Regions from separate parts of the Peribacillus sp. NPDC076916 genome, predicted to be linked through region 3. Evidence: riboswitches for the same ligand, from Rfam matches in the RefSeq annotation. Region 3 holds a riboswitch; each other region holds the start of a gene.

Region 1 (5,642 bases), on a different contig from region 3:
TCATCTCCGCCCTGCATGACCAAAAGCGGCACATCCTGAAATTCAGGGATCTCTTCAAAAGCATCCTTCATGGCCTGTGCAAGCTCGCGATACCAGCGGATTGAAACCTTCGTGATATATAATGTATCGTTTCTATCGGATTCACGGATTTCCGCACTTCTCGTCGCCATTTCAGGTGTCAATCCGGAATCTACCCTGAACTGAGGCATCACGATGTTCAAACCATGCGAGATGGTTGTAAGGAACTTCCGCGGCTTCGTTACGAGGCCCAAGCATGGAGAAGAAAGAATCACCCCTGCAATGTCCCATTCCTCTTCCTGAAGAAGGCGTATCGAAATTAAACCACCCATGCTGTGTCCAAGCAAAAAGACCGGCAACGAATATTCGTAAGCCTCTTCTATCCAGCTTTTCACTTCGTCCAAATACTCATCAAAGGAATCGATATGTCCCCGGTAGGCGCGAGTTGTCATACCCTGCCCAGGAAGGTCGCCCATGACGACATGGTATCCAGCTGAAAGCCACATTTGTGTTACCCACTTATAACGTCCGTGATGTTCCATTGCCCCATGAATGATGACAATGACTCCTTTTGCGTCTCCTTCTGTCTCCCATTTCCACATTCGAAATCCCCCTTTCGCTTTTCACTTGTTGTGTACGATTCATGATAGTCAAAATAATATATATAAATTATAACCATATTCGTGATTTTCGACAAAAAAGAAATCTAACAAGTTGTACATTGCTATTATAAATAGCCAAGTGTATTTGCATACGGTATATTAAAATAATACATAAAAACATTCACTTCGGAAAGGAAATGATTGAAATTGATTATTTATCCGTATAAAGGCAAAGAACCTGAAATCGCTGAAAGCGCTTATATCGCTGAGAATGCTGTCGTGACAGGTGATGTCAAAATCGGCGACGAAACATCCATTTGGTTCAATTCCGTCATTCGCGGTGATGTATCCCCAACCATCATCGGGAAAAAAGTCAGTATACAGGATAACAGCGTCCTGCACCAAAGCCCAAATAATCCATTGGTCATCGAGGATGAAGTGACCATTGGCCATCAGGTCATTTTACATAGCTGTAAAATCCGCAAAGGAGCTTTGATCGGCATGGGATCGATCGTGCTAGATGAAGCCGAAATCGGCGAAGGGGCCTTCATCGGTGCCGGCAGTCTAGTTCCCCAAGGTAAAGTCATTCCACCGAACATGCTGGCATTCGGACGTCCAGCTAAAGTCATTCGCGAAATCAACGAAGAAGACCGCCAGGATATGGAACGCATCGTACGTGAATACGCCGAAAAAGGACAATACTATAAAACGGCGGAACGAATAAAGTAACTCACCACCAATTGACTGAAAGTTACGAGTATTATACTGAAACTCACCAGTAAACGTTACAGACTCACGAGTAAACTGCTCTTACTCACGAGTAAAACGCTCTAACTTACGAGTAAATGCTACTAACTCACGAGTAAACTGCTCTAATTCACGAGTAAACTGCTCTTACTCACGAGTAAATGCTACTAACTTACGAGTAAACCGCTCTTACTCACGAGTAAATGCTACTAACTCACGAGTAAATGCTACTAACTCACGAGTAAACTGCTCTAACTCACGAGTAGTTGACCCAAACAAACTTGTAAACGCCCCTGACTCACGCGTATTGCACATAAGTTGAATTTTTTTGGGATTTCTTGAATTATTCCCGCTGACGGCAAAATTAATCCATAAAAAAGGTGCCCCGCTAATTGCGGGACACCTTTTTTTATATGGATTACGCTTGTGCTTTTAATGTTTCTGCTTTGTCCGTGCGTTCCCATGGAAGATCGACATCTGTACGGCCAAAGTGTCCGTAGGCAGCTGTTTGTTTGTAGATCGGGCGACGAAGGTCAAGCATTTTGATGATACCTGCTGGACGAAGGTCGAAGTTAGCGCGAACTAGGTCAACAAGGACTTCTTCGCTAACTGTACCAGTTCCGAACGTATCAATTGAGATAGATACTGGCTCTGCAACACCAATTGCGTAGGCCAATTGAACTTCCGCTTTGTCGGCAAGTCCGGCTGCCACGATGTTTTTCGCAACATAACGAGCAGCGTATGCAGCAGAACGGTCAACTTTAGTAGCATCCTTACCAGAGAATGCACCGCCGCCGTGGCGAGCGTATCCGCCGTAAGTATCAACGATGATTTTACGTCCAGTAAGACCAGCATCCCCTTGAGGTCCGCCAATTACGAAACGGCCAGTCGGGTTGATGAAGTACTTAGTATCGGCATCGATCAATTCAGCTGGAACGACTGCCTCGATCACGTGTTCTTTTAGATCGGCTTGAATTTGTTCAAGCGTAATTTCTGCATCATGCTGTGTAGAGATAACGATCGTATCTACACGAACAGGAACGTTATTTTCATCATATTCCACAGTTACCTGTGTTTTACCATCAGGGCGCAGGTAAGCAAGAGTTTCATCTTTACGGACTTGAGCCAAGCGGAATGAAAGTTTATGCGCCAATGAAATCGGAAGCGGCATAAGCTCTTCTGTTTCATTACAAGCAAATCCGAACATAAGACCTTGGTCCCCTGCACCGATTGCATCGATTTCTTCCTCTGACATGTTTCCTTCACGAGCTTCCAATGCTTTATCGACACCAGCTGCGATATCGGCAGACTGCTCATCAATGGAACTCAACACTGCACAAGTTTCAGCATCGAAACCGTATTTCGCACGTGTGTAGCCAATTCCTTTAATCGTATCACGAACGATACGCGGAATATCTACGTAAGCGGAGGTTGTAATTTCACCGGCAACAAGTACAAGACCTGTAGTTACGCTAGTTTCACACGCAACACGTGCATTTGCATCCTTAGCTAGGATAGCATCTAAAATGGAATCTGAAATCTGATCACAAATTTTGTCCGGATGGCCCTCTGTAACAGATTCAGAAGTAAATAGACGTTTCTTTGACATCGTATTTCCTCCTTGGAAGTTAGTATGTTGCAGGCAAAAGCCTGAATTTTACGGAACTCGTTTCCCTCATTAGTTTCAACTATAGACACAGAATTACTTATTAAAAAACACAAAAACCTTCCCTGGCAAATGAGGAAAGGTTTAACATTCTGTCTTCTATCCTTTCACTCTTATCGTTCAAGGGTTTTTTACCTTGCTCAGGTTAGCACCATCACCACTATTCCTTGAAGACCTTCGCTTTATTTTCGGCGATCGATCTTGGAGTCAAGTTCAATATGGCAGGTTGCTGGGTTTCAAAGGGCCTGTCCCTCCACCAACTCGGGATAAGAGAATCCGTACAATTTAAGATATTATCGTATCTGGCTGGAACTTGTCAATGCTTTTCTAAAAAGATGATATCCATCCAGAATGGCGTTCATTTGAAAAAACATGTTGATGCAGCGTCCTAGAAGGGCTTACAATGCAAAATACGAATAGAAATGTTGTAAATTGCCATTAATAATAAAGTAATGAGCATCCGAAAAGGAACGAAATCCTGACTTTCCCTTTAGTCATATATTGCTTACTTACTTCCTATTAAAATAAAATTATCTTCATGAAAGTTTATGCGGTCATCCTGAATCGGTTCCTGCCGGATTAAAATGATTAATGCAACTAACTGAAAATAATCACAAATTAAAAGAAATAGTATAGACTAATTAAATGAATGTGTTATACTAATTGTAATCTAAAAACTTAAACAAAGGAAGGTACCTCATATATGAATTCTGTAGACGTTTCTAATGAGTTACACCAATTATTAACAGGAAACAATGTGCAAACTCAACTTTCAGTTCCTCAATTGGTCGAAAAAGTATTAAGCAGAAATGAAGGCGTTCTAACATCCACCGGTGCGGTAAAAGCTGAAACTGGCAAATATACAGGTCGTTCACCTAAAGATAAATATATCGTTGAAGAAGCATCAGTTAAAGATAAAATCGATTGGGGTCCAGTGAACCAGCCAATTTCCGAAGATGTATTCAATAAACTATATAATAAAGTAGTTGACTACCTAAAAGCAAAAGAAGAGATTTTTGTTTTTAAAGGTTTCGCTGGTGCAGATGAAACATCACGTCTTCCGATCCGTGTTGTTAATGAATATGCTTGGCATAACCTTTTCGCCCATACTTTGTTCATCCGTCCAAACGAAGAGGAATTGAGAGGTCACGAAGCTGAATTCACAATCCTTTCTGCACCTAACTTCAAAGCAGACCCGGAAGTTGACGGAACTACATCCGAAACTTTCATCATCGTTTCATTTGAACGCCGTACCATCCTGATCGGCGGAACGGAATATGCAGGAGAAATGAAAAAATCGATCTTCTCGATCATGAACTACTTACTTCCAGAGGCTGGAATACTTCCAATGCATTGCTCTGCTAACGTAGGACGTGAAGGGGACGTCGCTTTATTCTTCGGTCTGTCCGGTACAGGCAAAACGACTTTGTCTGCAGACACGAGCCGTAAACTGATTGGCGATGACGAGCACGGCTGGTCTTCTAACGGCGTATTCAACATCGAAGGCGGCTGCTATGCGAAAACGATCAACCTTTCACGTGAAAAAGAACCACAAATTTTCGATGCGATCCGTTTCGGTGCCGTACTGGAAAATGTTGTTGTTGATCCGGATACACGCGAAGCGAACTATGATGACAGTTCATTGACTGAAAACACTCGTGCTGCTTACCAAATGCAAGCGATCGATAACATCGTGAACCCAAGTATTGCAGGACATCCAAATACAATCATTTTCTTGACAGCTGATGCTTCAGGCGTTTTGCCTCCAATCAGCAAGCTTTCCAAAGAACAGGCAATGTTCCACTTCCTAAGCGGATACACTAGTAAATTGGCTGGTACTGAAAGAGGCGTAACTTCACCGGAAGCTACATTCTCCACTTGCTTCGGTTCACCATTCTTACCGCTTCCAGCTACACGCTATGCCGAGATGCTTGGTGATAAAATCGACGAGCACAATGCAAAGGTATACCTTGTCAACACTGGATGGACTGGCGGTGCATATGGAACTGGAAGCCGTATGAAACTGGCTTACACCCGTGCAATGGTACAAGCTGCACTTGAAGGTGAATTAGCGAACATCGAAACGATCAAAGATGATATCTTCGGTTTGGATATCCCGCTTCATGTTCCTGGTGTTCCTGATGAAGTGCTTCAACCAATCAAGACTTGGGCAGATCCTGCAGCTTATAAAGAAGCAGCAACAGACCTTGCCGCTCAATTCCGTGCAAACTTCAAGAAATTCAAAAGCGTTCCAAGTGAAATCGAAGAACTTGGCGGACCGACAGCTTAATAAATTTCACACAAAAGGATCAAGCCCTTGGCTTGGTCCTTTCAGTTTGTCGAAAAGAAAGTATCTCTTCCCGAACCAAGAATATGTTTTCCTTCATGGTTTCTTTATTAAGCAAAATAGGGCGAAAAATGGCGTCTACGGTCGTATATAATGCTGGGCAGGGCGAAAAACGGCGCTTGCAGTCGAATAACTGGCTTCCCTCCCCAGGTGCCCAGTACGAGAGGCTTGGTCAGACACAGACAGTCTCGGCGGAAAGGAATGTTTCTACAATTTGTCTGAAAGGATCAAGCTCTTGCTTGGTCCTTTTCTTCATTGGAAA
Region 2 (5,642 bases), on a different contig from region 3:
TAATAGTAACTTCAATTTTATTTATATATAAACTACTTATTAACGAATGTTAGTTCGTATAGCGGTGAACTGCACATCCAAATACAAAATGCCCCTCCCGATAGAGAAGAGCTTTTATGAATAATCATGCGGTATATTCAATTTTCCATGACTTTTTCAGGGTAAGGGGCCTTGGGCACATCTTTAACCACGAAATTGAAAACGCTGAAAAATTGTAATAGTAAACCAAAGTGGCTATCCTTCCTTATTATTGAAGGAAATCAACAAATTTAGACACCCCAATTTTATTAAAACGATTGTTTTTCCTGACTAGCCATAAATTTCTAGTTATATCTATTCTTGAAATACCCACTTCCCGCAAAAAGCCCTGCTCCAATTCCCTGGCCACTGTCAACCTGGGCAGAATGCTGATTCCAAGTCCAGCTTCAACCGCACTTTTTATCGCTTGTGTGCTACCAATCTCCATGTAGCTTTCTATTTTTTCTAAAACCCCATGCTCCCTTAACATGTTTTCCACTATAAGCCGTGTTCCTGAAATGGATTCACGCCAAATCATTCTTTCATTCCCCAATTCCTCAAGCTGGATTTCTTTTCTGTCTTTCCAGGGGTGGTCGGATGGACATACCAATATCAATTCGTCCTCGGCGAACTTGTCTACAATAAAATCGCTGTTTTCCACAAGCCCTTCTACCAAGGCCAAATCAATGACATCGTTTGTAAGATCCTGCAGAACCCGGGGGGTATTTTTTATCGTTAATGTCACTTTTATTTCAGGCTGTTGTTTTTTGAATCTTCCAAGCAAGCTCGGCAACAAATACTCACCAATAGTCAAGGATGCCCCTACTATGAGGTTTGCATTGTACTTGCCAGTCGATTGCTGAATCACTTCTTTTGAATGGTTGAAGTCATTTACAATAGCTTTTGCAAAAGGGTATAACAACTTACCTGCCTCTGTAACTCTCAGCCTTCCTTCCTCACGGTCGAATAACAAAGTGTTATAATAATTTTCCAGTTGATGGATTTGTCTTGTTACAGCGGGTTGAGATAGGAAACTTAACCTCGCTGCCTGGCTTATGCTTCCTTCATCCACCACTAAACAAAACATTTTTAGATTTTCTAATTTCAAGAAAACGACCTCCATGTTTTTAGATAGTTCATTAAAATGATAGCATCATAAAGGTAAATGGTGAAATGAAAAAAGAGTGCTGCTTCCCTGATAAGTGAGGCTATTAAATTATTGGCGGCATTCTTTATAAAACGGATAAATCTTCTGGGTATAACGTTTTGTTATACCCGATGATTTTGTTGCAATTTACCCATTCCTTTTTCTTTGATATGTTAGTAATAAGATTTAAACTTAGCGGCAAAGGAAGGTGACTGATGTAATGAAAGGACAATGGAAAACTCTATTCCATTTATTTTGGACCTTTTTTAAAATAGCACCTGTCACATTCGGAGGCGGGTTTGCGATGATCCCTTTAATCGAAAAAGAAGTGGTCGAAAAGAGGAAATGGATGAATAGCGAAGAAGTTACGGATGTTTTTGCGTTATCTCAGTCCGTACCGGGAGCTGTCGCTATTAACTCCGCCACCTTTATCGGCCATCGAATTGCCGGAATGAGGGGGGCAATGGCAGCCATGATCGGTGTTTCATTGCCTACCTTTTTAATTGTCCTGCTCCTAGGCATTTTGTATTTTTTCATCCAGGATAATTCGAAGATAGAATCCGCATTCATATCGATCAGAGCTTCCATAGTAGCGATCATCGCCTATGCGGCTATCAAGATAGGAAAAACGGCTGTTGTAGACAAATCAACTTTCTGTATTTTATTAGCAGGAATTCCAGTTCTCTTCTTTCTTCACCCTGTGATAGTTATAGTGGCAGGAGCTGTAGTGGGTATTGTGACAATCTCCATCAAGAAAAAATTAGGATACGATGTCAAGTTGGACAGAAAAGATATGACAAAAGAAGAAAATGATTTCGAACCTTACATGGGTGCTGGCATATAGGTAAATCAAAAAGGGTCTAACTAATTTTCAAGAAAGCGTGTGGTAGAATGATGGAATTGTGGGAGTTGTTTAGCACCTTCTTTATTATCGGCTTTGTATCGTTCGGAGGCGGATACGCCATGATTCCCGTAATAGAATCGGAAGTCTCACAGCATGGATGGCTGACGACGCAACAATTTACCGATATAATCGCCATTTCCGGGATGTCCCCAGGACCTGTCACAGCCAATAGTGCCATTCTCGTTGGCTATTCTACTGCTGGATTAGCAGGAGCCATATCATCCGCTCTCGGAATCTTGCTACCTGCTATAATATTCGTGACCGTTATAGCCACCTTCTTCAGCAAATTGAATCATTATCCAGTTATTCAATCCATGTTTTATGGATTAAGACCCATTGTCACTAGTCTAATCCTCTTTGCAGCAATCAGTTTATCACTTTCCAATCATATGATAGCCCCTAACTTTTCATGGCATACGATAAGCTTATTACTCGTATTTGGATTATCGTTATTTGCCCTGATGAAATTACGCTGGCACCCAGCTTATGTAATTATACTTTCTGGTTTAGTTGGTGTTGTCCTCTATTCATGACAAATGCCGCACGCAAAACCATTATCAATATGGACCGGATTGAAGCAGTTATTTTAGTTATAAATAAAATGGTATACCATAAATAAAAGAAATACCAAACAGATGAATTGAAAACTGCCTTGATTACTTTTTGAACACTGATACTGACATGAATGCGAAGATTTCACCCATACAGAAAACACCCTGTATCCAATGATTCAGGGTGTTTTTTTCATTTTTGTCCTCTTTTTAAGAAGTCCGTTTCTTCGTTTCATCCGAGTGAAACCGTGGATAACCAATCAAGATGGCCACGACTCCACAAAGTCCAATTAGTATCGGGTAATATGAATACGGCAAGATGCTTATCGGAGAGATTTTTGCTACCCCTGCTGCAACAAGCAGTTGTGCCCCATATGGTATCAACCCTTGGATACAACAGGCAAAAACGTCAAGTATGCTCGCCGATTTACGCGGATCAATCCCATACCTTTCAGCGATATTTTTGGCAAGTGGCCCGGCAATGATAATCGAAATCGTATTATTTGCCGTGGAAAGGTTCGTCAAGCCAACAAGCCCGGCAATACTGAATTCCGCCCCTTTTTTTGATTTGCTATTTCGGGTCACGAGCTGGAGTAGATAATCAATGCCACCATTATGTTTGATTACAGCAACCATACCTGCAATTAATATGGCAAGGAAGGATATTTCATACATTCCCGCCATTCCTTCACCAACTTTTTGAATGACACCCAACGGTTGATAACTTCCATCAGCCAAGCCGATGATTCCGGCAAAGACGATTCCGCTGGAAAGGACCAGGAACACATTGACTCCTGCCAATGCAGTGATCAATACGCAAAGGTATGGAAGAATCTTCACCCAATTATAAGAATTTTGGGTGATGTCGGCTTGTTCACCCATCGTTAATATTCCTAGGATAGCACAGGTGATGATGGCCGCAGGTAAAACGATGAAAAAATTCACTTTAAACTTATCCTTCATTTTCGTTCCCTGTGTTCGAACTGCAGCGATGGTCGTATCTGAAATGAAGGATAGATTATCCCCAAACATCGCACCACCAATAACGGCCGCCATTGAAAGGGCAAGCGAAATATCGGTTTGCTCGCTAATTCCGACCCCGATAGGTGCTAGGGCTACAATCGTTCCCATGCTCGTCCCCATAGATAGAGAAATAAAACAAGCGATAATGAATATCCCTACCATCAAAAGATTTTGCGGAAAAACGGCTAAGGCAAGATTCACCGTTGATTCAACCGCCCCCATGCCATTCGCAACTTCGGAAAAAGCGCCGGCTAAAAGGAAAATGATAACCATTAACATAATATTGGCGTCCCCTGCACCTTTACAGAAAATATCAACTTTTTGATTGAAACTTTCTTTCCGATTCATTGCCAATGCAGCCGCTGATGCAATAGAAATGGCTACAATCACCGGAAAAGAATAAAAATCTTTAGTGATGATCCCGGACCCTATAAATAAAATTAAAAATACGACAAATGGAATCAACGCCCATGGATTCCCTTTATTGTTTGCACTCATGATGTACACCTCTTTTTATTTTTCCCATGACATGTGTCATAGCCTTTATCCTTTTAACAGTTTTCGCAAATAACACCAACTTGAACTTGATTCTCCAGTCATGGAGCTATAGCTAAAAAACTGCCGGCATAAAAAAGACCCCTTCTATTTAACAACAAGAAGAGGTCTTTTAATTTATAAAAAACACCCTCCTTATCTTTCAGGCGAAAATCAGCCTGCTGGATTTGGCACAGCACTCCCATTAAGTCCGCTGCCGAGACATCTTCGGGCCAGTCCCTCCGTCTCTCTTGATAAGAAGATCAAATTTATATAATTTATCAAATATTACGATGCCTGCCAGAAAAGCACCAGGTTGGAAAGTTGCCGAAACCAATCTGAGTTTTTGAAAGAGACATCGAAGTCGTTTTGAAAAGCAAATATAAGAGTACAGCATTTTGTCTATTTTCGCAAGGTTTAGTTTTAAAGTATTTCCATGCACTTCTTAATGATTAATTAGGAATCTTGACATATGCAGTTAATCGGGACGGAATTAACATAAAAAGAGGTCTAATGACCTCTCAGCAAATTTGTTGTATTAGGTTAGGTGAATTTTTTTTAGTCGAGTTCACATCAGTCGATACCTCAAAAGCTTCCATTTGTTCCGAATCGAATGACTTTAAATACTGCTGCAGATATGCAGGATCATTAATGGATGGATTCAACCAATCTTTTTCATCTTCTGGTTTAAGGATGACAGGCATACGATCATGAATGCTGGTCATCAGCTCATTAGGAACGGTTGTTATAACGGAGCACGAGTAGATGCTGAGGCCTTCAGGAGATTTCCAGGATTCCCATATACCGGCCATTCCAAATGGAGCATCATTCTTCAGTTTTATTCGCATCGGTATTTTTCTTTCTGGTGTCTTCTTCCATTCATAAAATGAGTCAGCGATTATCAAGCATCTCTTCTTCTTATACGCATTCTTGAAGCTTGTTTTCTCTGCAATGGTTTCCGCTCTGGCATTGATCATTTTATAGCCCACTTTTTCGTCTTTTGCCCAGAAAGGAATGAGTCCCCACCGAAGATATCCAAGTCGATTCCTTGCCCCGTCATTAATGACGGATAGCACGGATTGGGAGGGAGCAATATTGTAGCTGAATTGGTATTCCTCATCAAATGATCCTTGAATATCAAACCGATCTTTTATTTCCTCAATATCAGTGAAAAGGGTGAAACGTCCACACATAATATCGCCTACCGTATTAAGATTTATTACAGTGTAACAAATGGAACAAGCAGGCACAAATCAGCGTTCTAAAATCCTGATGTCGGTAAATGGCTGATTAAATAATTCGCTGGAAATCAAAAGGGTGCCAAGGACTTCTCTTTCATCTTCAGCTTTAATGATTTCCGACAAAATCAAGGTACTACCATTCCTTACCGTTACTTTATATTCATTCATGGAATCCCCCCTCATAAGGCTAGATGCTTGTTATTATAAACCAAAAGACCACAAGT
Region 3 (5,642 bases):
GTTGTAATATCATATACACCCCTCCCGTAATCTTTAGCGATGTTAGCTAGAGTTATTTGTTGATCATACGTCAGGATACCTCCGGGAATAACGACTCGCATCATCCAGTAACCAGCTTCTTTTGGCCGTTGCAGGTATAGACCTGCCCACTTGAACATATCCCAATTCTCTTTAGGGATGGAATCAAAACCATTTGCTGCGTAATGTGGAATATCATCAAATATCTTCAATCCGTCTTTTTCCAATTTCCAGATTTCCGTTTTATTTTTAGCGATTAGTGGATTTTCCGACCAAAATTTTTCGTAAACCATTACATTTCCTCCTTGATTAAATCGCTTTCTTTGCTGTCAAATAGCCGATTACCTGTTCAACGCACTCTTCAATGCTGTATTGGTCGGATTCTAAAGTGATTTCCGGTTGTTCTGGTTCTTCGTACGGAGAGTCGATTCCGGTAAAATCTTTAATGATTCCTTTACGTGCCTTGTCATATAGACCCTTAGGATCACGCACTTCACACTCTTCGATCGGACACTTTATGTATACTTCAATAAACTCCCCTTCTTCGAGTAAATCACGTACAATCTGCCGATCTGCCCTGAATGGAGATATGAAGGCAGTCAATACGAACTGCCCACTATCCACGAATAACTTGGAAACCTCACCTATCCGCCTTATATTCTCAGTTCGATCCTCTTCAGAAAAACCTAAATCTTTATTTAAACCGTGGCGGATATTATCACCATCCAATACATAACTTCGAATATTCCGATTATATAATTCTTTTGCGACCGCGTTGGCAATCGTTGATTTTCCGGAACCCGAGAGTCCTGTAAACCATAGAACTGTGCTTTCATGCCCGTTTTGCTTCCTCCGGAGCTCCTTGGTCAATGACGTTTCATGCCAAGTGACATTCGTACTTTTACTCATATAATAATCCCCCTCTTCATATGATCCTTCAATTTATGTCCAATCAGTTATAAACTTCATTCTTTTTCAGACCTTCGATCAACACCTCGATGACCTCTTTACGGCTAAAGGTAGCTGGAGGAATTTCTCCATTACGCAACATTTCCCTTACCTTCGTTCCAGACAGGATGACATGATCTTCCCTGCCGTGCGGACAAGTTTTAGCGGAAGCCATATTGCCGCATGCTTTACAGTAAAAACTATGTTCAAAGAATAATAACGTGATCCCTAACTCATCGGCGTTAAAATTCCCAAAGATTTTTTGGGCATCATATGTGCCATAATAATCGCCAACACCCGCATGATCACGTCCGACGATAAAATGGGTGCATCCATAATTTTTACGGACCATTGCATGGAAAATGGCTTCTCTAGGTCCTGCATAACGCATGGCAGCAGGGAAAACTGCAAGGGAGACACGATCCTTGGGATAATATTTCTCAAGCAGCACTTTGTAACTTTCCATTCTTACATCTGCCGGAATGTCATCGGATTTAGTGGCACCTACGAGAGGATTTAAGAATAAGCCGTCGACAATCTCCAATGCTGTCTTTTGAATATATTCATGTGCACGGTGAACAGGGTTCCTCGTTTGGAAACCGACAACCGTTTTCCACCCTTTTTCAGCAAAAGCTTTCCTTGTCTCGACAGGGTCCAGATAATTAGCTTGGAATAACGGACGCTCTATTCTCTTAATCAACTTTATTTCCCCGCCGACATATACATCCCCGCGGTTAAATAAATTTTTTACTCCGGGATGCTTCTCATCATCCGTTTGATATACTAATGTCGCTTCCGATTGCTTATCTGGAGTGTAAATATCGGAAACGGTGAGAACCCCATATGTTTCACCCTCATGAGTCAGCGTTACTTCTTCACCTATAGTAAGGGTTTCTGCAATTTCTTCGGTCAAAGGCAGCGTAATCGGGATGCTCCATACATGTCCGCTGCTAAGCCTCATATCCCTGACCACTGTCTCATAGTCACTTTTTGTAAAGAATCCCTTAATCGGACTGTAGGCACCAGTGCCTATCAATTCAAGATCACTTAAAGCGATTTCATCGATTTCGATTGACTTTGTTATTTTACTAAAATCATATTTTGGTTCCCAAAGATCGATTAATGTTCCTCCGTGCGGTAGACTGATTGTCATGCTAATTTCCCCCTATGGTTTCTATTTATTTAAGATAAATGCAATCCGCATTCCGTTTTTTGTGCTCCTTGCCAACGGCCTGAGCGTAAATCATCTGCATTGAATGCAGGTGCTGTACACGTTTTACATCCAATGCTAGGATATCCATTATCATGCAGGATATTATATGGAAGTCCGTTTTTGTGGGCGTAGCGCCAAACATCTTTCCATGTCCAATGTATGAGTGGACATATTTTAACCGACTTGAACTTATTATCCTTATTGATATACTCGGTTTTAGCCCTTGTTTCGGATTGCTCCCTTCGCAGTCCCGAAAGCCAGGCTGTTGCCGTTGAAAGCACATCGGTAAGCGGAATGATCTTACGGATGTTACAGCACTTATTGGAATCACTAAGCCATAATTCATCCCCATATTCCGCTGCTTGTTCTTCAAGCGTCAAGGCAGGTTTCTTCATTTCAATTGAAAGTTTTGGATAGCGCTTCTTCACCTGCTCGATCAATTGGTAAGTCTCTTCAAAATGAACATCTGTATCAAGGAAAACAATTTTTGCCGAAGGGTTGACCTTCGCCAATAAATCAGTAAGCACGATGCCTTCAATACCAAAACTGCAAGCATAAATCAGTTTGTTTCCATAATGGTCATTCGCCCATTGCAGAACTTCCAAAGCTCCTTTTGTGTCACTGTCTTCAGGAAATACAGGGAATTCCCCTGAATTGAAATTTTCATAGTTTATTAATCCAGCCAACTTTTGTAGCCCCCTCTAAAAACTTGCTGTATCAGGTTAGAGTAACTGTTGATCAATACCCGTTAATCTTCCCCAGTTTATTTGATTCTAGGAAAAAGAGACGAATCTAACCAATACTCTCTATATATCAGTTAAACCCGCCTCTAGTTTTTCTAGTCAGCAGATACCTTATTTAATTCTTAATTTTTCATTTCTTTCCATTTGAATGATTTTACCATCCTGGACTATAAGTGTAATGGATCCATATTTCATTGAATTAAGCATTTCTTGAAGTCGTTCAAATATTTCTTCAAGCTGATTCTCTTTATCCAAACCAGTTCCTCCTTTAAGAAAATCCGCGAATATTTTATTTTCGACGCTGATTAAATGAATTTCTTAGTTTTATATAATTCCATACAACCTTACATTGTTATGGTTTACCTGAAATTTTTCCAAAAACAAAAATCTTTCCATGATGGAAAGATCCCAAGGTAAATATCATTACCTTATCTTCCAAAATGATCAACATTTTGTTGGAGGTAGCACCTTGCATCCATCATGCAGGTTGCTGGACTTCAAAGGGCCAATTCCCTCCGTCGCTCTGGATAAGTTTTATTATTTTAAATATTAACATATATTTAATCCTTGTCAATGGAGTTTTCTTATAAAATAACTTGGTTTAATATTATGGATGAACTGTTATTTTTATACACACTATTCAATTTATGATTTTATGTTCATTTAAATACGAAAATAGACTCATTTTTTTAGATAAAGTCTCCAAAAAAATGAGTCTATTTTCATTAATAAACCTATTATGGACGGCTGTAATTACGTTAAGAAATACGTTTTAATGCCAGTCCTTTTGTTAAAGGGATTACTTGAATTCATTAATTTCTTAACTGTATCGCTTCTACAAATTCTTGAACTTGACTCTGGACACGATCAATTAAATGTGAATCATTAATCGGATTTTCAGAATTCTGTTTATCTATTTCCTTATCAACAAAATAAATGCCCTGAAGCGGCTCGCCTTTTAATATTGAGATTAATGGTTTAAGCGCATAGTCAATCGCCAATAGATGCCTGTTACTTCCACCAATCATGATTGGCAGAACTGGCTTACCCTTAAAAGCGCCTTCTGGCAGCAAATCAATCAAGGCTTTTAATACACCTGTATAAGAAGCCTTATAAACCGGTGAACCAATGATTATTCCTCTGGCTGCTTGAATTCTCTCTGAAAGTTTTAAGATATCTTCGCTATTATATTTCCCTTGGAATAAATCATCTGCTGAGAAATCCGTTATTGAGAAATAAGCTGTGGTAAATCCTTCTTTTTCGACTAATGATTGAATATGTTTTAGTGAAATGTCCGTTCTTGATGGAATAGCCGGACTTCCTGATAAAATTACGATATCGCTCATTTAATACCCCTCCATTGTTACATGATTTCCAGATAAAATCTTCTTAAAGCATTTCGTGCAGTATGCATTTATCGTAATAGTCTGAAAAATATAAGTCAAATCTTACACTCTGGTTTAATGGATTCACAAATTTGACTGCGTCGTTTCTGAATGCATATAAAACGGTCATATTTGCGGCTTGATGCACATGCCTTTAAATATGACCGTTTCATTATGTATGATTTTGTTTACCATGAATACCATATACCAAAAGTTGTGCAATGTTCTTAATTCGTTCAGAAGTAAAATACGGCTCCTTTTTTTGTTGATGGATCTCATAATGTGTAGATAATGCCAATGTAAAAGAAATGATCCCTACATTAAATAGGATAATGTCAGAGATATATTGTATCTCTCCGCTATCTATTCTCTTTTGTATTTCAATATGCTTGGCATTTGGCTTGAAAATCTGATCTATATATTGCTTTGAAATATCTTGATCGAATTGTGTTTCCCTAAATAATATTGAAAACTGTTCTTTATTCTCAAGTATTTTTTTTATCATGGTGCAAACATGATTCTCCACTAGTTCATCCGTGGCTAGATGGCTAGTCACATCTTCGGATTCCTCGTTTTCATCAGGGGTGATTGTAGCCAAAAGCAAATCTTTTTTGCTGTCAAAGTATTTGTAAATAGTAGCTTCGGAAACATTGCATGCAGAGGCAATTTCATTCGTTCTTGTCATATCAAAACCTTTAGTGGCAAAAAGAGTCCGGGCTACATTTATGATTCGTTCTTTGGTTTGCTGCCCTTTTTTCAAAAATATCAACCTTCTTTTATAAAGATAAGACCGGTTTCACCAATCTATTTCTATGATATCTCGGTGGTAGCAATCGGTCAATATTACCTTTGATTTGTTAGAATTAATATTCCCATATATCATAAATAGAAAACATCGTCTGATTGGGACGATGTTTTCTTTTTTTTTGAAAATCACTTAAAAGATGCATAGCCATCATCGACCATGACTACACTTCCATTAATCGCATCTGCTTCCTCTAACGATAATAGATAGACGGCATTTGCAATGGCTTCTGGCTTGATTAATTTACCGCGCATTTGACTTGCATTCAATTTATCGATGATTCCCATATCTTTATAGCCTTGTATGATAGGAGTGTCAACCCCGCCTGGCGCAATGCCCACTACGCGTATGCCATAAGCACCCAATTCCAAAGCGGCTGTCTGTGTCATCATTCTTACAGCGCCTTTAGTTGCCTGATAGGCAAAAGTCCCATGGGAAGCTAAGTAGCCAAACACGGAAGCAGTATTTATAATGACCCCCTTGTTATCTAGCTCCTTCATTTTCCGTCCTGCTGCCATGATTCCAAAAGC
Region 4 (5,642 bases), on a different contig from region 3:
GACTGCCATGATCAAGATTATCCATGGTACCTGGCCAATTTTGGCGAAAAATGGGCTGATCAGACCTGTTGCGAATGTCCCGTCGGGCATGACCATATTTTGCGAAACCGTTGCCCCTTTTGTATAAGTAAGGGCAATTCCCTGGATAATGAACATGGTAGCCAATGTCATCAGCATGTCGGGAATTCTCAATTTAACGATCATGAATGAATTCAAGGCCCCTACGACAAGTGAGGCGCCGATCGCAGCTAATATGGCGATTAATGTATCCTGCGAAAACCAGACGAACATTGATATGACGATGGCATTGGCCAATGATGCAACGGATCCTACGGAAAGGTCGAAGCCATCCACGGTCAGCGATATCGTAATGCCGATCGCAATGATGGTCACGATTGAAATGGAACGCAGGATGTTGATCAAATTATTCGTTTGAATGAAAGCTGGATTGGACACGGCAAAAATTCCAATCAGAATGATAATCGTCAATATTGTGCCGTATTTATAGAAAAAGTCGAAAAGTTCCGGCCTTTTTTTCGCTTTCGCTGTCTGTGTAACAGGAATGGGTATGCTCATCCTATTTTCCTCCTGTTGAATAGAATAGTAGTTCTTCTTCATTCGTTTTGCTAGTTTCTAATTCGATGACAGTGCTCCCGTCATATAACACATATGTCCGGTTGGTAATGCCCATGATTTCGGAAAGCTCGGATGATGCATAAATGACCGCTTTCCCATTCCTTGCAAGCTTTGCAATCAATTCGAATATATCCTTCTTGGCTCCAACATCGACCCCTTTCGTTGGTTCATCGAATATGTATACATCCGCATCGGCCATAAGCCATTTTCCGATGGCAACTTTTTGCTGGTTACCACCTGAAAGGTTTTCGACATTCGCTTCCCCTGAAGGAGTTTTAATGCCGAGACTTGCGATCATTTCCTTCGCCTTTTCCTTTTCCGCCTTACGATCCACGAAACTGAACGTCTTGCAGAATTTGCCGAGGCTGGCTGCAGTCAAGTTCGCCGAGACTGATTCCTGAACGAGGACCCCTTCTTTCCTGCGTTCCTCAGGTACAAGTGCCAGACCGCTTTTTACTGCTTCGTGCGGTGATTTCAAAGAAAGCTTACGACCATTCAGGACCACTTCCCCCGCTGTAATCGAAGTATGACCGAAAAGGGTTTTACAGAGCTCCGTTTTTCCCGCTCCGACTAACCCTGCCAAGCCGATTATCTCGCCTGCTTTAACATTCAGATTGACATTCTTGACTTTCTCGGCATCTGACAATCCGCTCACTTCCAGAATGACGTCTCCGATCGAAGCATTCACTTCTGGAAATTGGTCATCCATGGTTTTACCGAGCATATTCTCTACCACTTCGTTACGGGTCATGTCTTCCTTCTTTCGACAAGTGACACGCTCCCCATTTCTCATGATCGTAATTTCCTCACAGATTTCAAAAATCTCAGGCAGACGATGTGAAATGAAAATGATTCCCACGCCTTTTTGCTTTAATTCATTTACAATTCGAAAAAGTTCTGTCGTCTCCGTATGACTTAACGGAGCAGTTGGCTCATCGAGAATCAGGAATTTGCAATCTGTCGAAACGGCCCTTGCTATCAGGACCATCTGTTTTTCAGCCAAGGTAAGATCTCTTACCAGCTTTTTCGAAGGGACACGAATTTTCATATCTTCAAGAATATAAGAGGCTCGTTTGTGCAGCTCTTTCCATTGGATCCTCTGTTTTTTTCCCATGTTTTGGACCATATCGTTCAACATTACATTTTCGCCAACCGTTAAGTAAGGGATGAGGGCTGTATCCACTTCCTGATAAACAATTTGAATGCCTTGTTCCTGAGCCGCTTTTGGCGAGCGGATATCCCGCCTCATCCCATCAATGAAAATGTCACCTGAATAATGAACATGGGCTCCCGATAAAACTTTCATTAAAGTCGATTTTCCTGCTCCGTTTGCACCGACCAATGCGTGGGCTGTCCCTGATTGTACGGAAAAATCAACTTCACTCAGCGCCTTCACCCCTGGAAATTCAATCGAAATCCTCTTCATTTCTAGTTGCGTGCCCATGTCCATTCCCCCTTATTGAACAGACACTCCCTTCACTGGAAAGAGAGTGTCTCTTTTTACTTTTTATAATGATCTTTCAAAACTTTCATCCAATCTTCTTCAAATTCCGTAGATTCACCCCAGCCATCGACAATACCAGACAGATTTGCCATGTTTACCGCTTCTTTTGAAGCTTGGACTTGCTTTTGTGAAATAAGTGAAGCCTCTAAGTCATAGGTTTGCGGAGTATCTTCGCCCGCTAATTTTTTAGCCAATATCCTCATATTCACTGCACCGATCAGCTTGGGATCGACCGCTGCCGTGTAGGACCATGAGCTATCAGCCGATTGGATTTCCTGGAGATCTGCGTTAGATACATCAATACCATATATCTTCACTTCATCGCGGCCCGCTTCTTTAATCGCCCGGGCTGCACCGATGGCAAAGGCATCCCATGTTGCGAAAATGGCATCCAATTTACCTTTAGGGTATTTATTCAGCATTGCGGCTACAGCATTTTGTGTTTGAACCGAAGTATCAGCAGATGCCACCCCGAATCTTTCGACTTCTTTAATCCCAGGATTTTCTTTTAGTTTTTCCTGATAGACTGCATTTCTTCTTACCATTGGTGGGAAACCATCCACCCAAAGATAGGCAATTGCCGCTTCACCTTTCTGCTCTTTTAACAGTTTATCAAAAGCCAGTGTTGCCAACGCTTCATCATCCTGTGAGGTTAATGTCACGCCATCAATTTTAGATAGTTCGCCTATTGAATCGAACGTGACAACGCTTTTACCTGCATCAACCAACTTTTGAACGTCATTCACAGTTGCTGCATCATCACCATGGGAAATGATATACCCATCGTAATCTTCCTCCAAAGCCTGCGCTATCGCATCATGAAATTTAGCCGTATCACCATTGGCTGTATATGTATCCACTTGAAATCCCAGTGCTTCTCCTTCTTCCTTCGCCCCCGCCAGGTATTGGGCCGTATGATCATCACCGCCAATTTTACGGATCACTTTGATCTTGGCTCCATCCCCATCTGCAAATCTTTCCGGTACATTTTCAAATGATACTTTTTCTTCTTTCTTCGATTCTGTGGAACTCTGCCCAGTGGAGCACCCCGTTAAAAGCAAAGCCGAAGCGATGGCTGAAATGAATATTCCTTTAATAGACCTTCTCATCTTGTTTTCCCTCCATATTTTCAATTTAGTCTTATCAGTTTAGTTGGTGTAAATCCCAAAATAAAAACCTCTCTAATATAGAGAGGTTTAATCAGCTGTTTTGCAGACTTGTCCCTCTCTTATCTGTCAAAACATTTCTGTTTTGCAGGATTTAGCACCAATTCCTAATGGAACGGTTGCTGGGCATCTTAGGGCCAGTCCCTCCGCCACTCTTGATAAGAGATATATTGTGTTACGTTTTCGTAATTATCACTTTATAGGGATATAGTCATAAAGTCAATAGATTTTTGAATATTTGAAATGTTCCCTGATATTTTTTATTTTCTTTGAAGTTGGGCTAGACGCTTTTTCTCGATTTTTTCAAGCCTCTCCAACTGCCTTAATTTCACTTCGAACAAAGTGATCGGGTCACGGTAAACTTCCGGATTTTCTTTCATATGTTCCAATGCAGCCTGGTAGTCTTTTATCTCGGTCTGCGTTTGTTCAATCGTTTTTTGAAGTAAGGCAAATGAACTGCGATAGAAAAGTGAGATGTCCCGATCCAAAGATTTTTCAAACAATCCAAATTGGGTAAGGAAACGTTCCGTGATCATTTCTGCAACATCCAGGTAGTCTTCACTTTCCAGATATTTCTTATAACGATTGTACATATTGGCTTTATTTTGCGGTATCGCCCCAAACAGCTTCCCTGCTCCTTTAAGCAGCAATTGTGATGGAGTCCTGCGCAAAAGTATATTAACGTTTTCGATGCGGATACTGCTTGTCATCCGATCGGCATCACGGCGCCAGTCATCCAATACTCTGAAGTCACCTGCAAGCGTAATCCGTTCTTCTTTGTATAATTCATTGAATCCGGCACTCATCTCATCCATAAACTGCTGGCTTTGTGAGAACTCCATTTGGGAACTGGCAATCCAGTCTTGTAGAGAACGATAATATTGAGGCATGATCTTATCAGAAATGAAGTTTTGAATCCGCTCATTCATTTCTTCGTTTAACTGTACATGGACTTGGCTGAAATCACTGCTTTCCGTTAATGATTTAGAACAATCCTTCAGTAATTCAGGAATTTTAGTAGAAAGCTGATTTTTCACTTCATCCTTAAGCAGACGATACGACCTTATGATATTTTCACTTTTTTCTTTTTCCAAATCAGCCAGTTGATTGACCGCCCCATTCAGTTTGACTTCCATCTGTTCATTCCAAGAGATGGAATGCTCGCATTTCCGCTCATTGGCTGCCCGTTTTTCTAACAGATAAGATAAAGTTTTACGAATGAATGCAAGGATTTTCTCAGATCTTCTTTCCTTCCAATTCTCATCTTGGTAATTCGATTGAAGGAAGGCTGAAAGGTCCTTCAATTGTTGCTTGCTATCATAAAGTTTGGAGAAAGCGAATACTTTCGCATTCGGGAAATATGCATTCACTTTATCCCATGTTTCGTCTTCCATCCGGACTGCGACCTGATCACTGTATATCGTATCCATTTTATTTAATAAGAAATGAATCGGCAGTTTCGGAGCCATCATTTGAATTTCCAATAACAGATCCCGTTCGCTGCCGGTGAAAGGCGCCCGGGCGTCCAGGACGAACATCAGTCCATCACTGCCATGTAAATACCCTTGGAAATCGGATTCCACGCTTTTTTCCCCATTGAACCCCGGTGTATCCAATAATCGCAGACCATTATTTCTTAGGTAGTCACTTATGATTGTCACATCAACAATAGTCCCGCGCTGGCGGCGTGTTTCATCCAATTCAGCTAGCTCCATGACAACCTTTCTATCTGTATCGGTAATTTCAAGGATTTCCAAATCATCCCCGTCTTTGACACTGACTAAGGATGAATGATCTTCAGCAGCAATGCTCTCGCCAACAATTGACTGAATGAAGGATGTCTTGCCATTTCCTGTACTTCCTACAAGAAGAAGATTGAAATTTTCGGTATCCTTAAGCCCCTCGACCATCCATTTAAGCTTATTGCCAACCTTTAGATCATTATCTTCAGCCCACTGGATAATGGAATTGAACAGTTTCTCTCCCGCTTCAAGTCCGCCTCCTAATTTAGGCGATTTCACCAACAGGCTTTCTGCATCCTGAATGACCAGCGCATTGATCGTATCCGGGAAGATTTCATTCCAGGACAACGCGGATGCCGCCGCAAACAACGAGAGCTCCCCATCTGCGATTTTAAGCCAGTTTTCCAGTAACCTTGGCACGACAGGACTTAAATCTTTGATTAGGTGCGTTCCTTCTAAAAGACCTGCATATGCATCCCTGTAATAGACGGAAAGCTCATCCCATACATCAGCATGGTTCAATTCGATGGTATCTATCAAATTATTAATCACTCTTAGCCATTCGAAATAAGAATCCGTATATTTATAATTTTT

What was found. A riboswitch is a leader RNA that binds a small molecule or an ion and turns the genes downstream of it on or off. The one in region 3 is predicted to bind S-adenosylmethionine.
Region 1: linked by a shared signal. The riboswitch ahead of metK (methionine adenosyltransferase) and the one ahead of ACQKFG_RS09185 (YezD family protein) in region 3 are both predicted to bind S-adenosylmethionine.
Region 2: linked by a shared signal. The riboswitch ahead of ACQKFG_RS19770 (Na+/H+ antiporter NhaC family protein) and the one ahead of ACQKFG_RS09185 (YezD family protein) in region 3 are both predicted to bind S-adenosylmethionine.
Region 4: linked by a shared signal. The riboswitch ahead of ACQKFG_RS24110 (sugar ABC transporter substrate-binding protein) and the one ahead of ACQKFG_RS09185 (YezD family protein) in region 3 are both predicted to bind S-adenosylmethionine.

Annotation. Positions count from the first base shown of each region.
Region 1 covers NZ_JBNNIU010000008.1:31,288-36,929, reverse strand. The annotation lists gene ACQKFG_RS20255 (alpha/beta hydrolase) at 1-620, opposite strand, end outside; gene ACQKFG_RS20250 (gamma carbonic anhydrase family protein) at 831-1,349, shown strand; gene metK (methionine adenosyltransferase) at 1,786-2,976, opposite strand; SAM riboswitch class I at 3,144-3,306, opposite strand; gene pckA (phosphoenolpyruvate carboxykinase (ATP)) at 3,737-5,323, shown strand.
Region 2 covers NZ_JBNNIU010000007.1:130,840-136,481, forward strand. The annotation lists gene ACQKFG_RS19755 (LysR family transcriptional regulator) at 248-1,126, opposite strand; gene ACQKFG_RS19760 (chromate transporter) at 1,386-2,009, shown strand; gene ACQKFG_RS19765 (chromate transporter) at 2,057-2,602, shown strand; gene ACQKFG_RS19770 (Na+/H+ antiporter NhaC family protein) at 2,831-4,141, opposite strand; SAM riboswitch class I at 4,331-4,438, opposite strand; gene ACQKFG_RS19775 (SOS response-associated peptidase) at 4,699-5,370, opposite strand; gene ACQKFG_RS19780 (hypothetical protein) at 5,431-5,586, opposite strand.
Region 3 covers NZ_JBNNIU010000002.1:881,052-886,693, reverse strand. The annotation lists gene ACQKFG_RS09205 (nitrite/sulfite reductase) at 1-311, opposite strand, end outside; gene cysC (adenylyl-sulfate kinase) at 328-927, opposite strand; gene sat (sulfate adenylyltransferase) at 971-2,119, opposite strand; gene ACQKFG_RS09190 (phosphoadenylyl-sulfate reductase) at 2,149-2,853, opposite strand; gene ACQKFG_RS09185 (YezD family protein) at 3,034-3,177, opposite strand; SAM riboswitch class I at 3,348-3,456, opposite strand; gene ssuE (NADPH-dependent FMN reductase) at 3,735-4,268, opposite strand; gene ACQKFG_RS09175 (TetR/AcrR family transcriptional regulator) at 4,480-5,067, opposite strand; gene ACQKFG_RS09170 (SDR family NAD(P)-dependent oxidoreductase) at 5,241-5,642, opposite strand, start outside.
Region 4 covers NZ_JBNNIU010000014.1:3,773-9,414, forward strand. The annotation lists gene ACQKFG_RS24100 (ABC transporter permease) at 1-576, opposite strand, end outside; gene ACQKFG_RS24105 (sugar ABC transporter ATP-binding protein) at 578-2,080, opposite strand; gene ACQKFG_RS24110 (sugar ABC transporter substrate-binding protein) at 2,137-3,249, opposite strand; SAM riboswitch class I at 3,366-3,471, opposite strand; gene ACQKFG_RS24115 (GTPase domain-containing protein) at 3,567-5,642, opposite strand, start outside.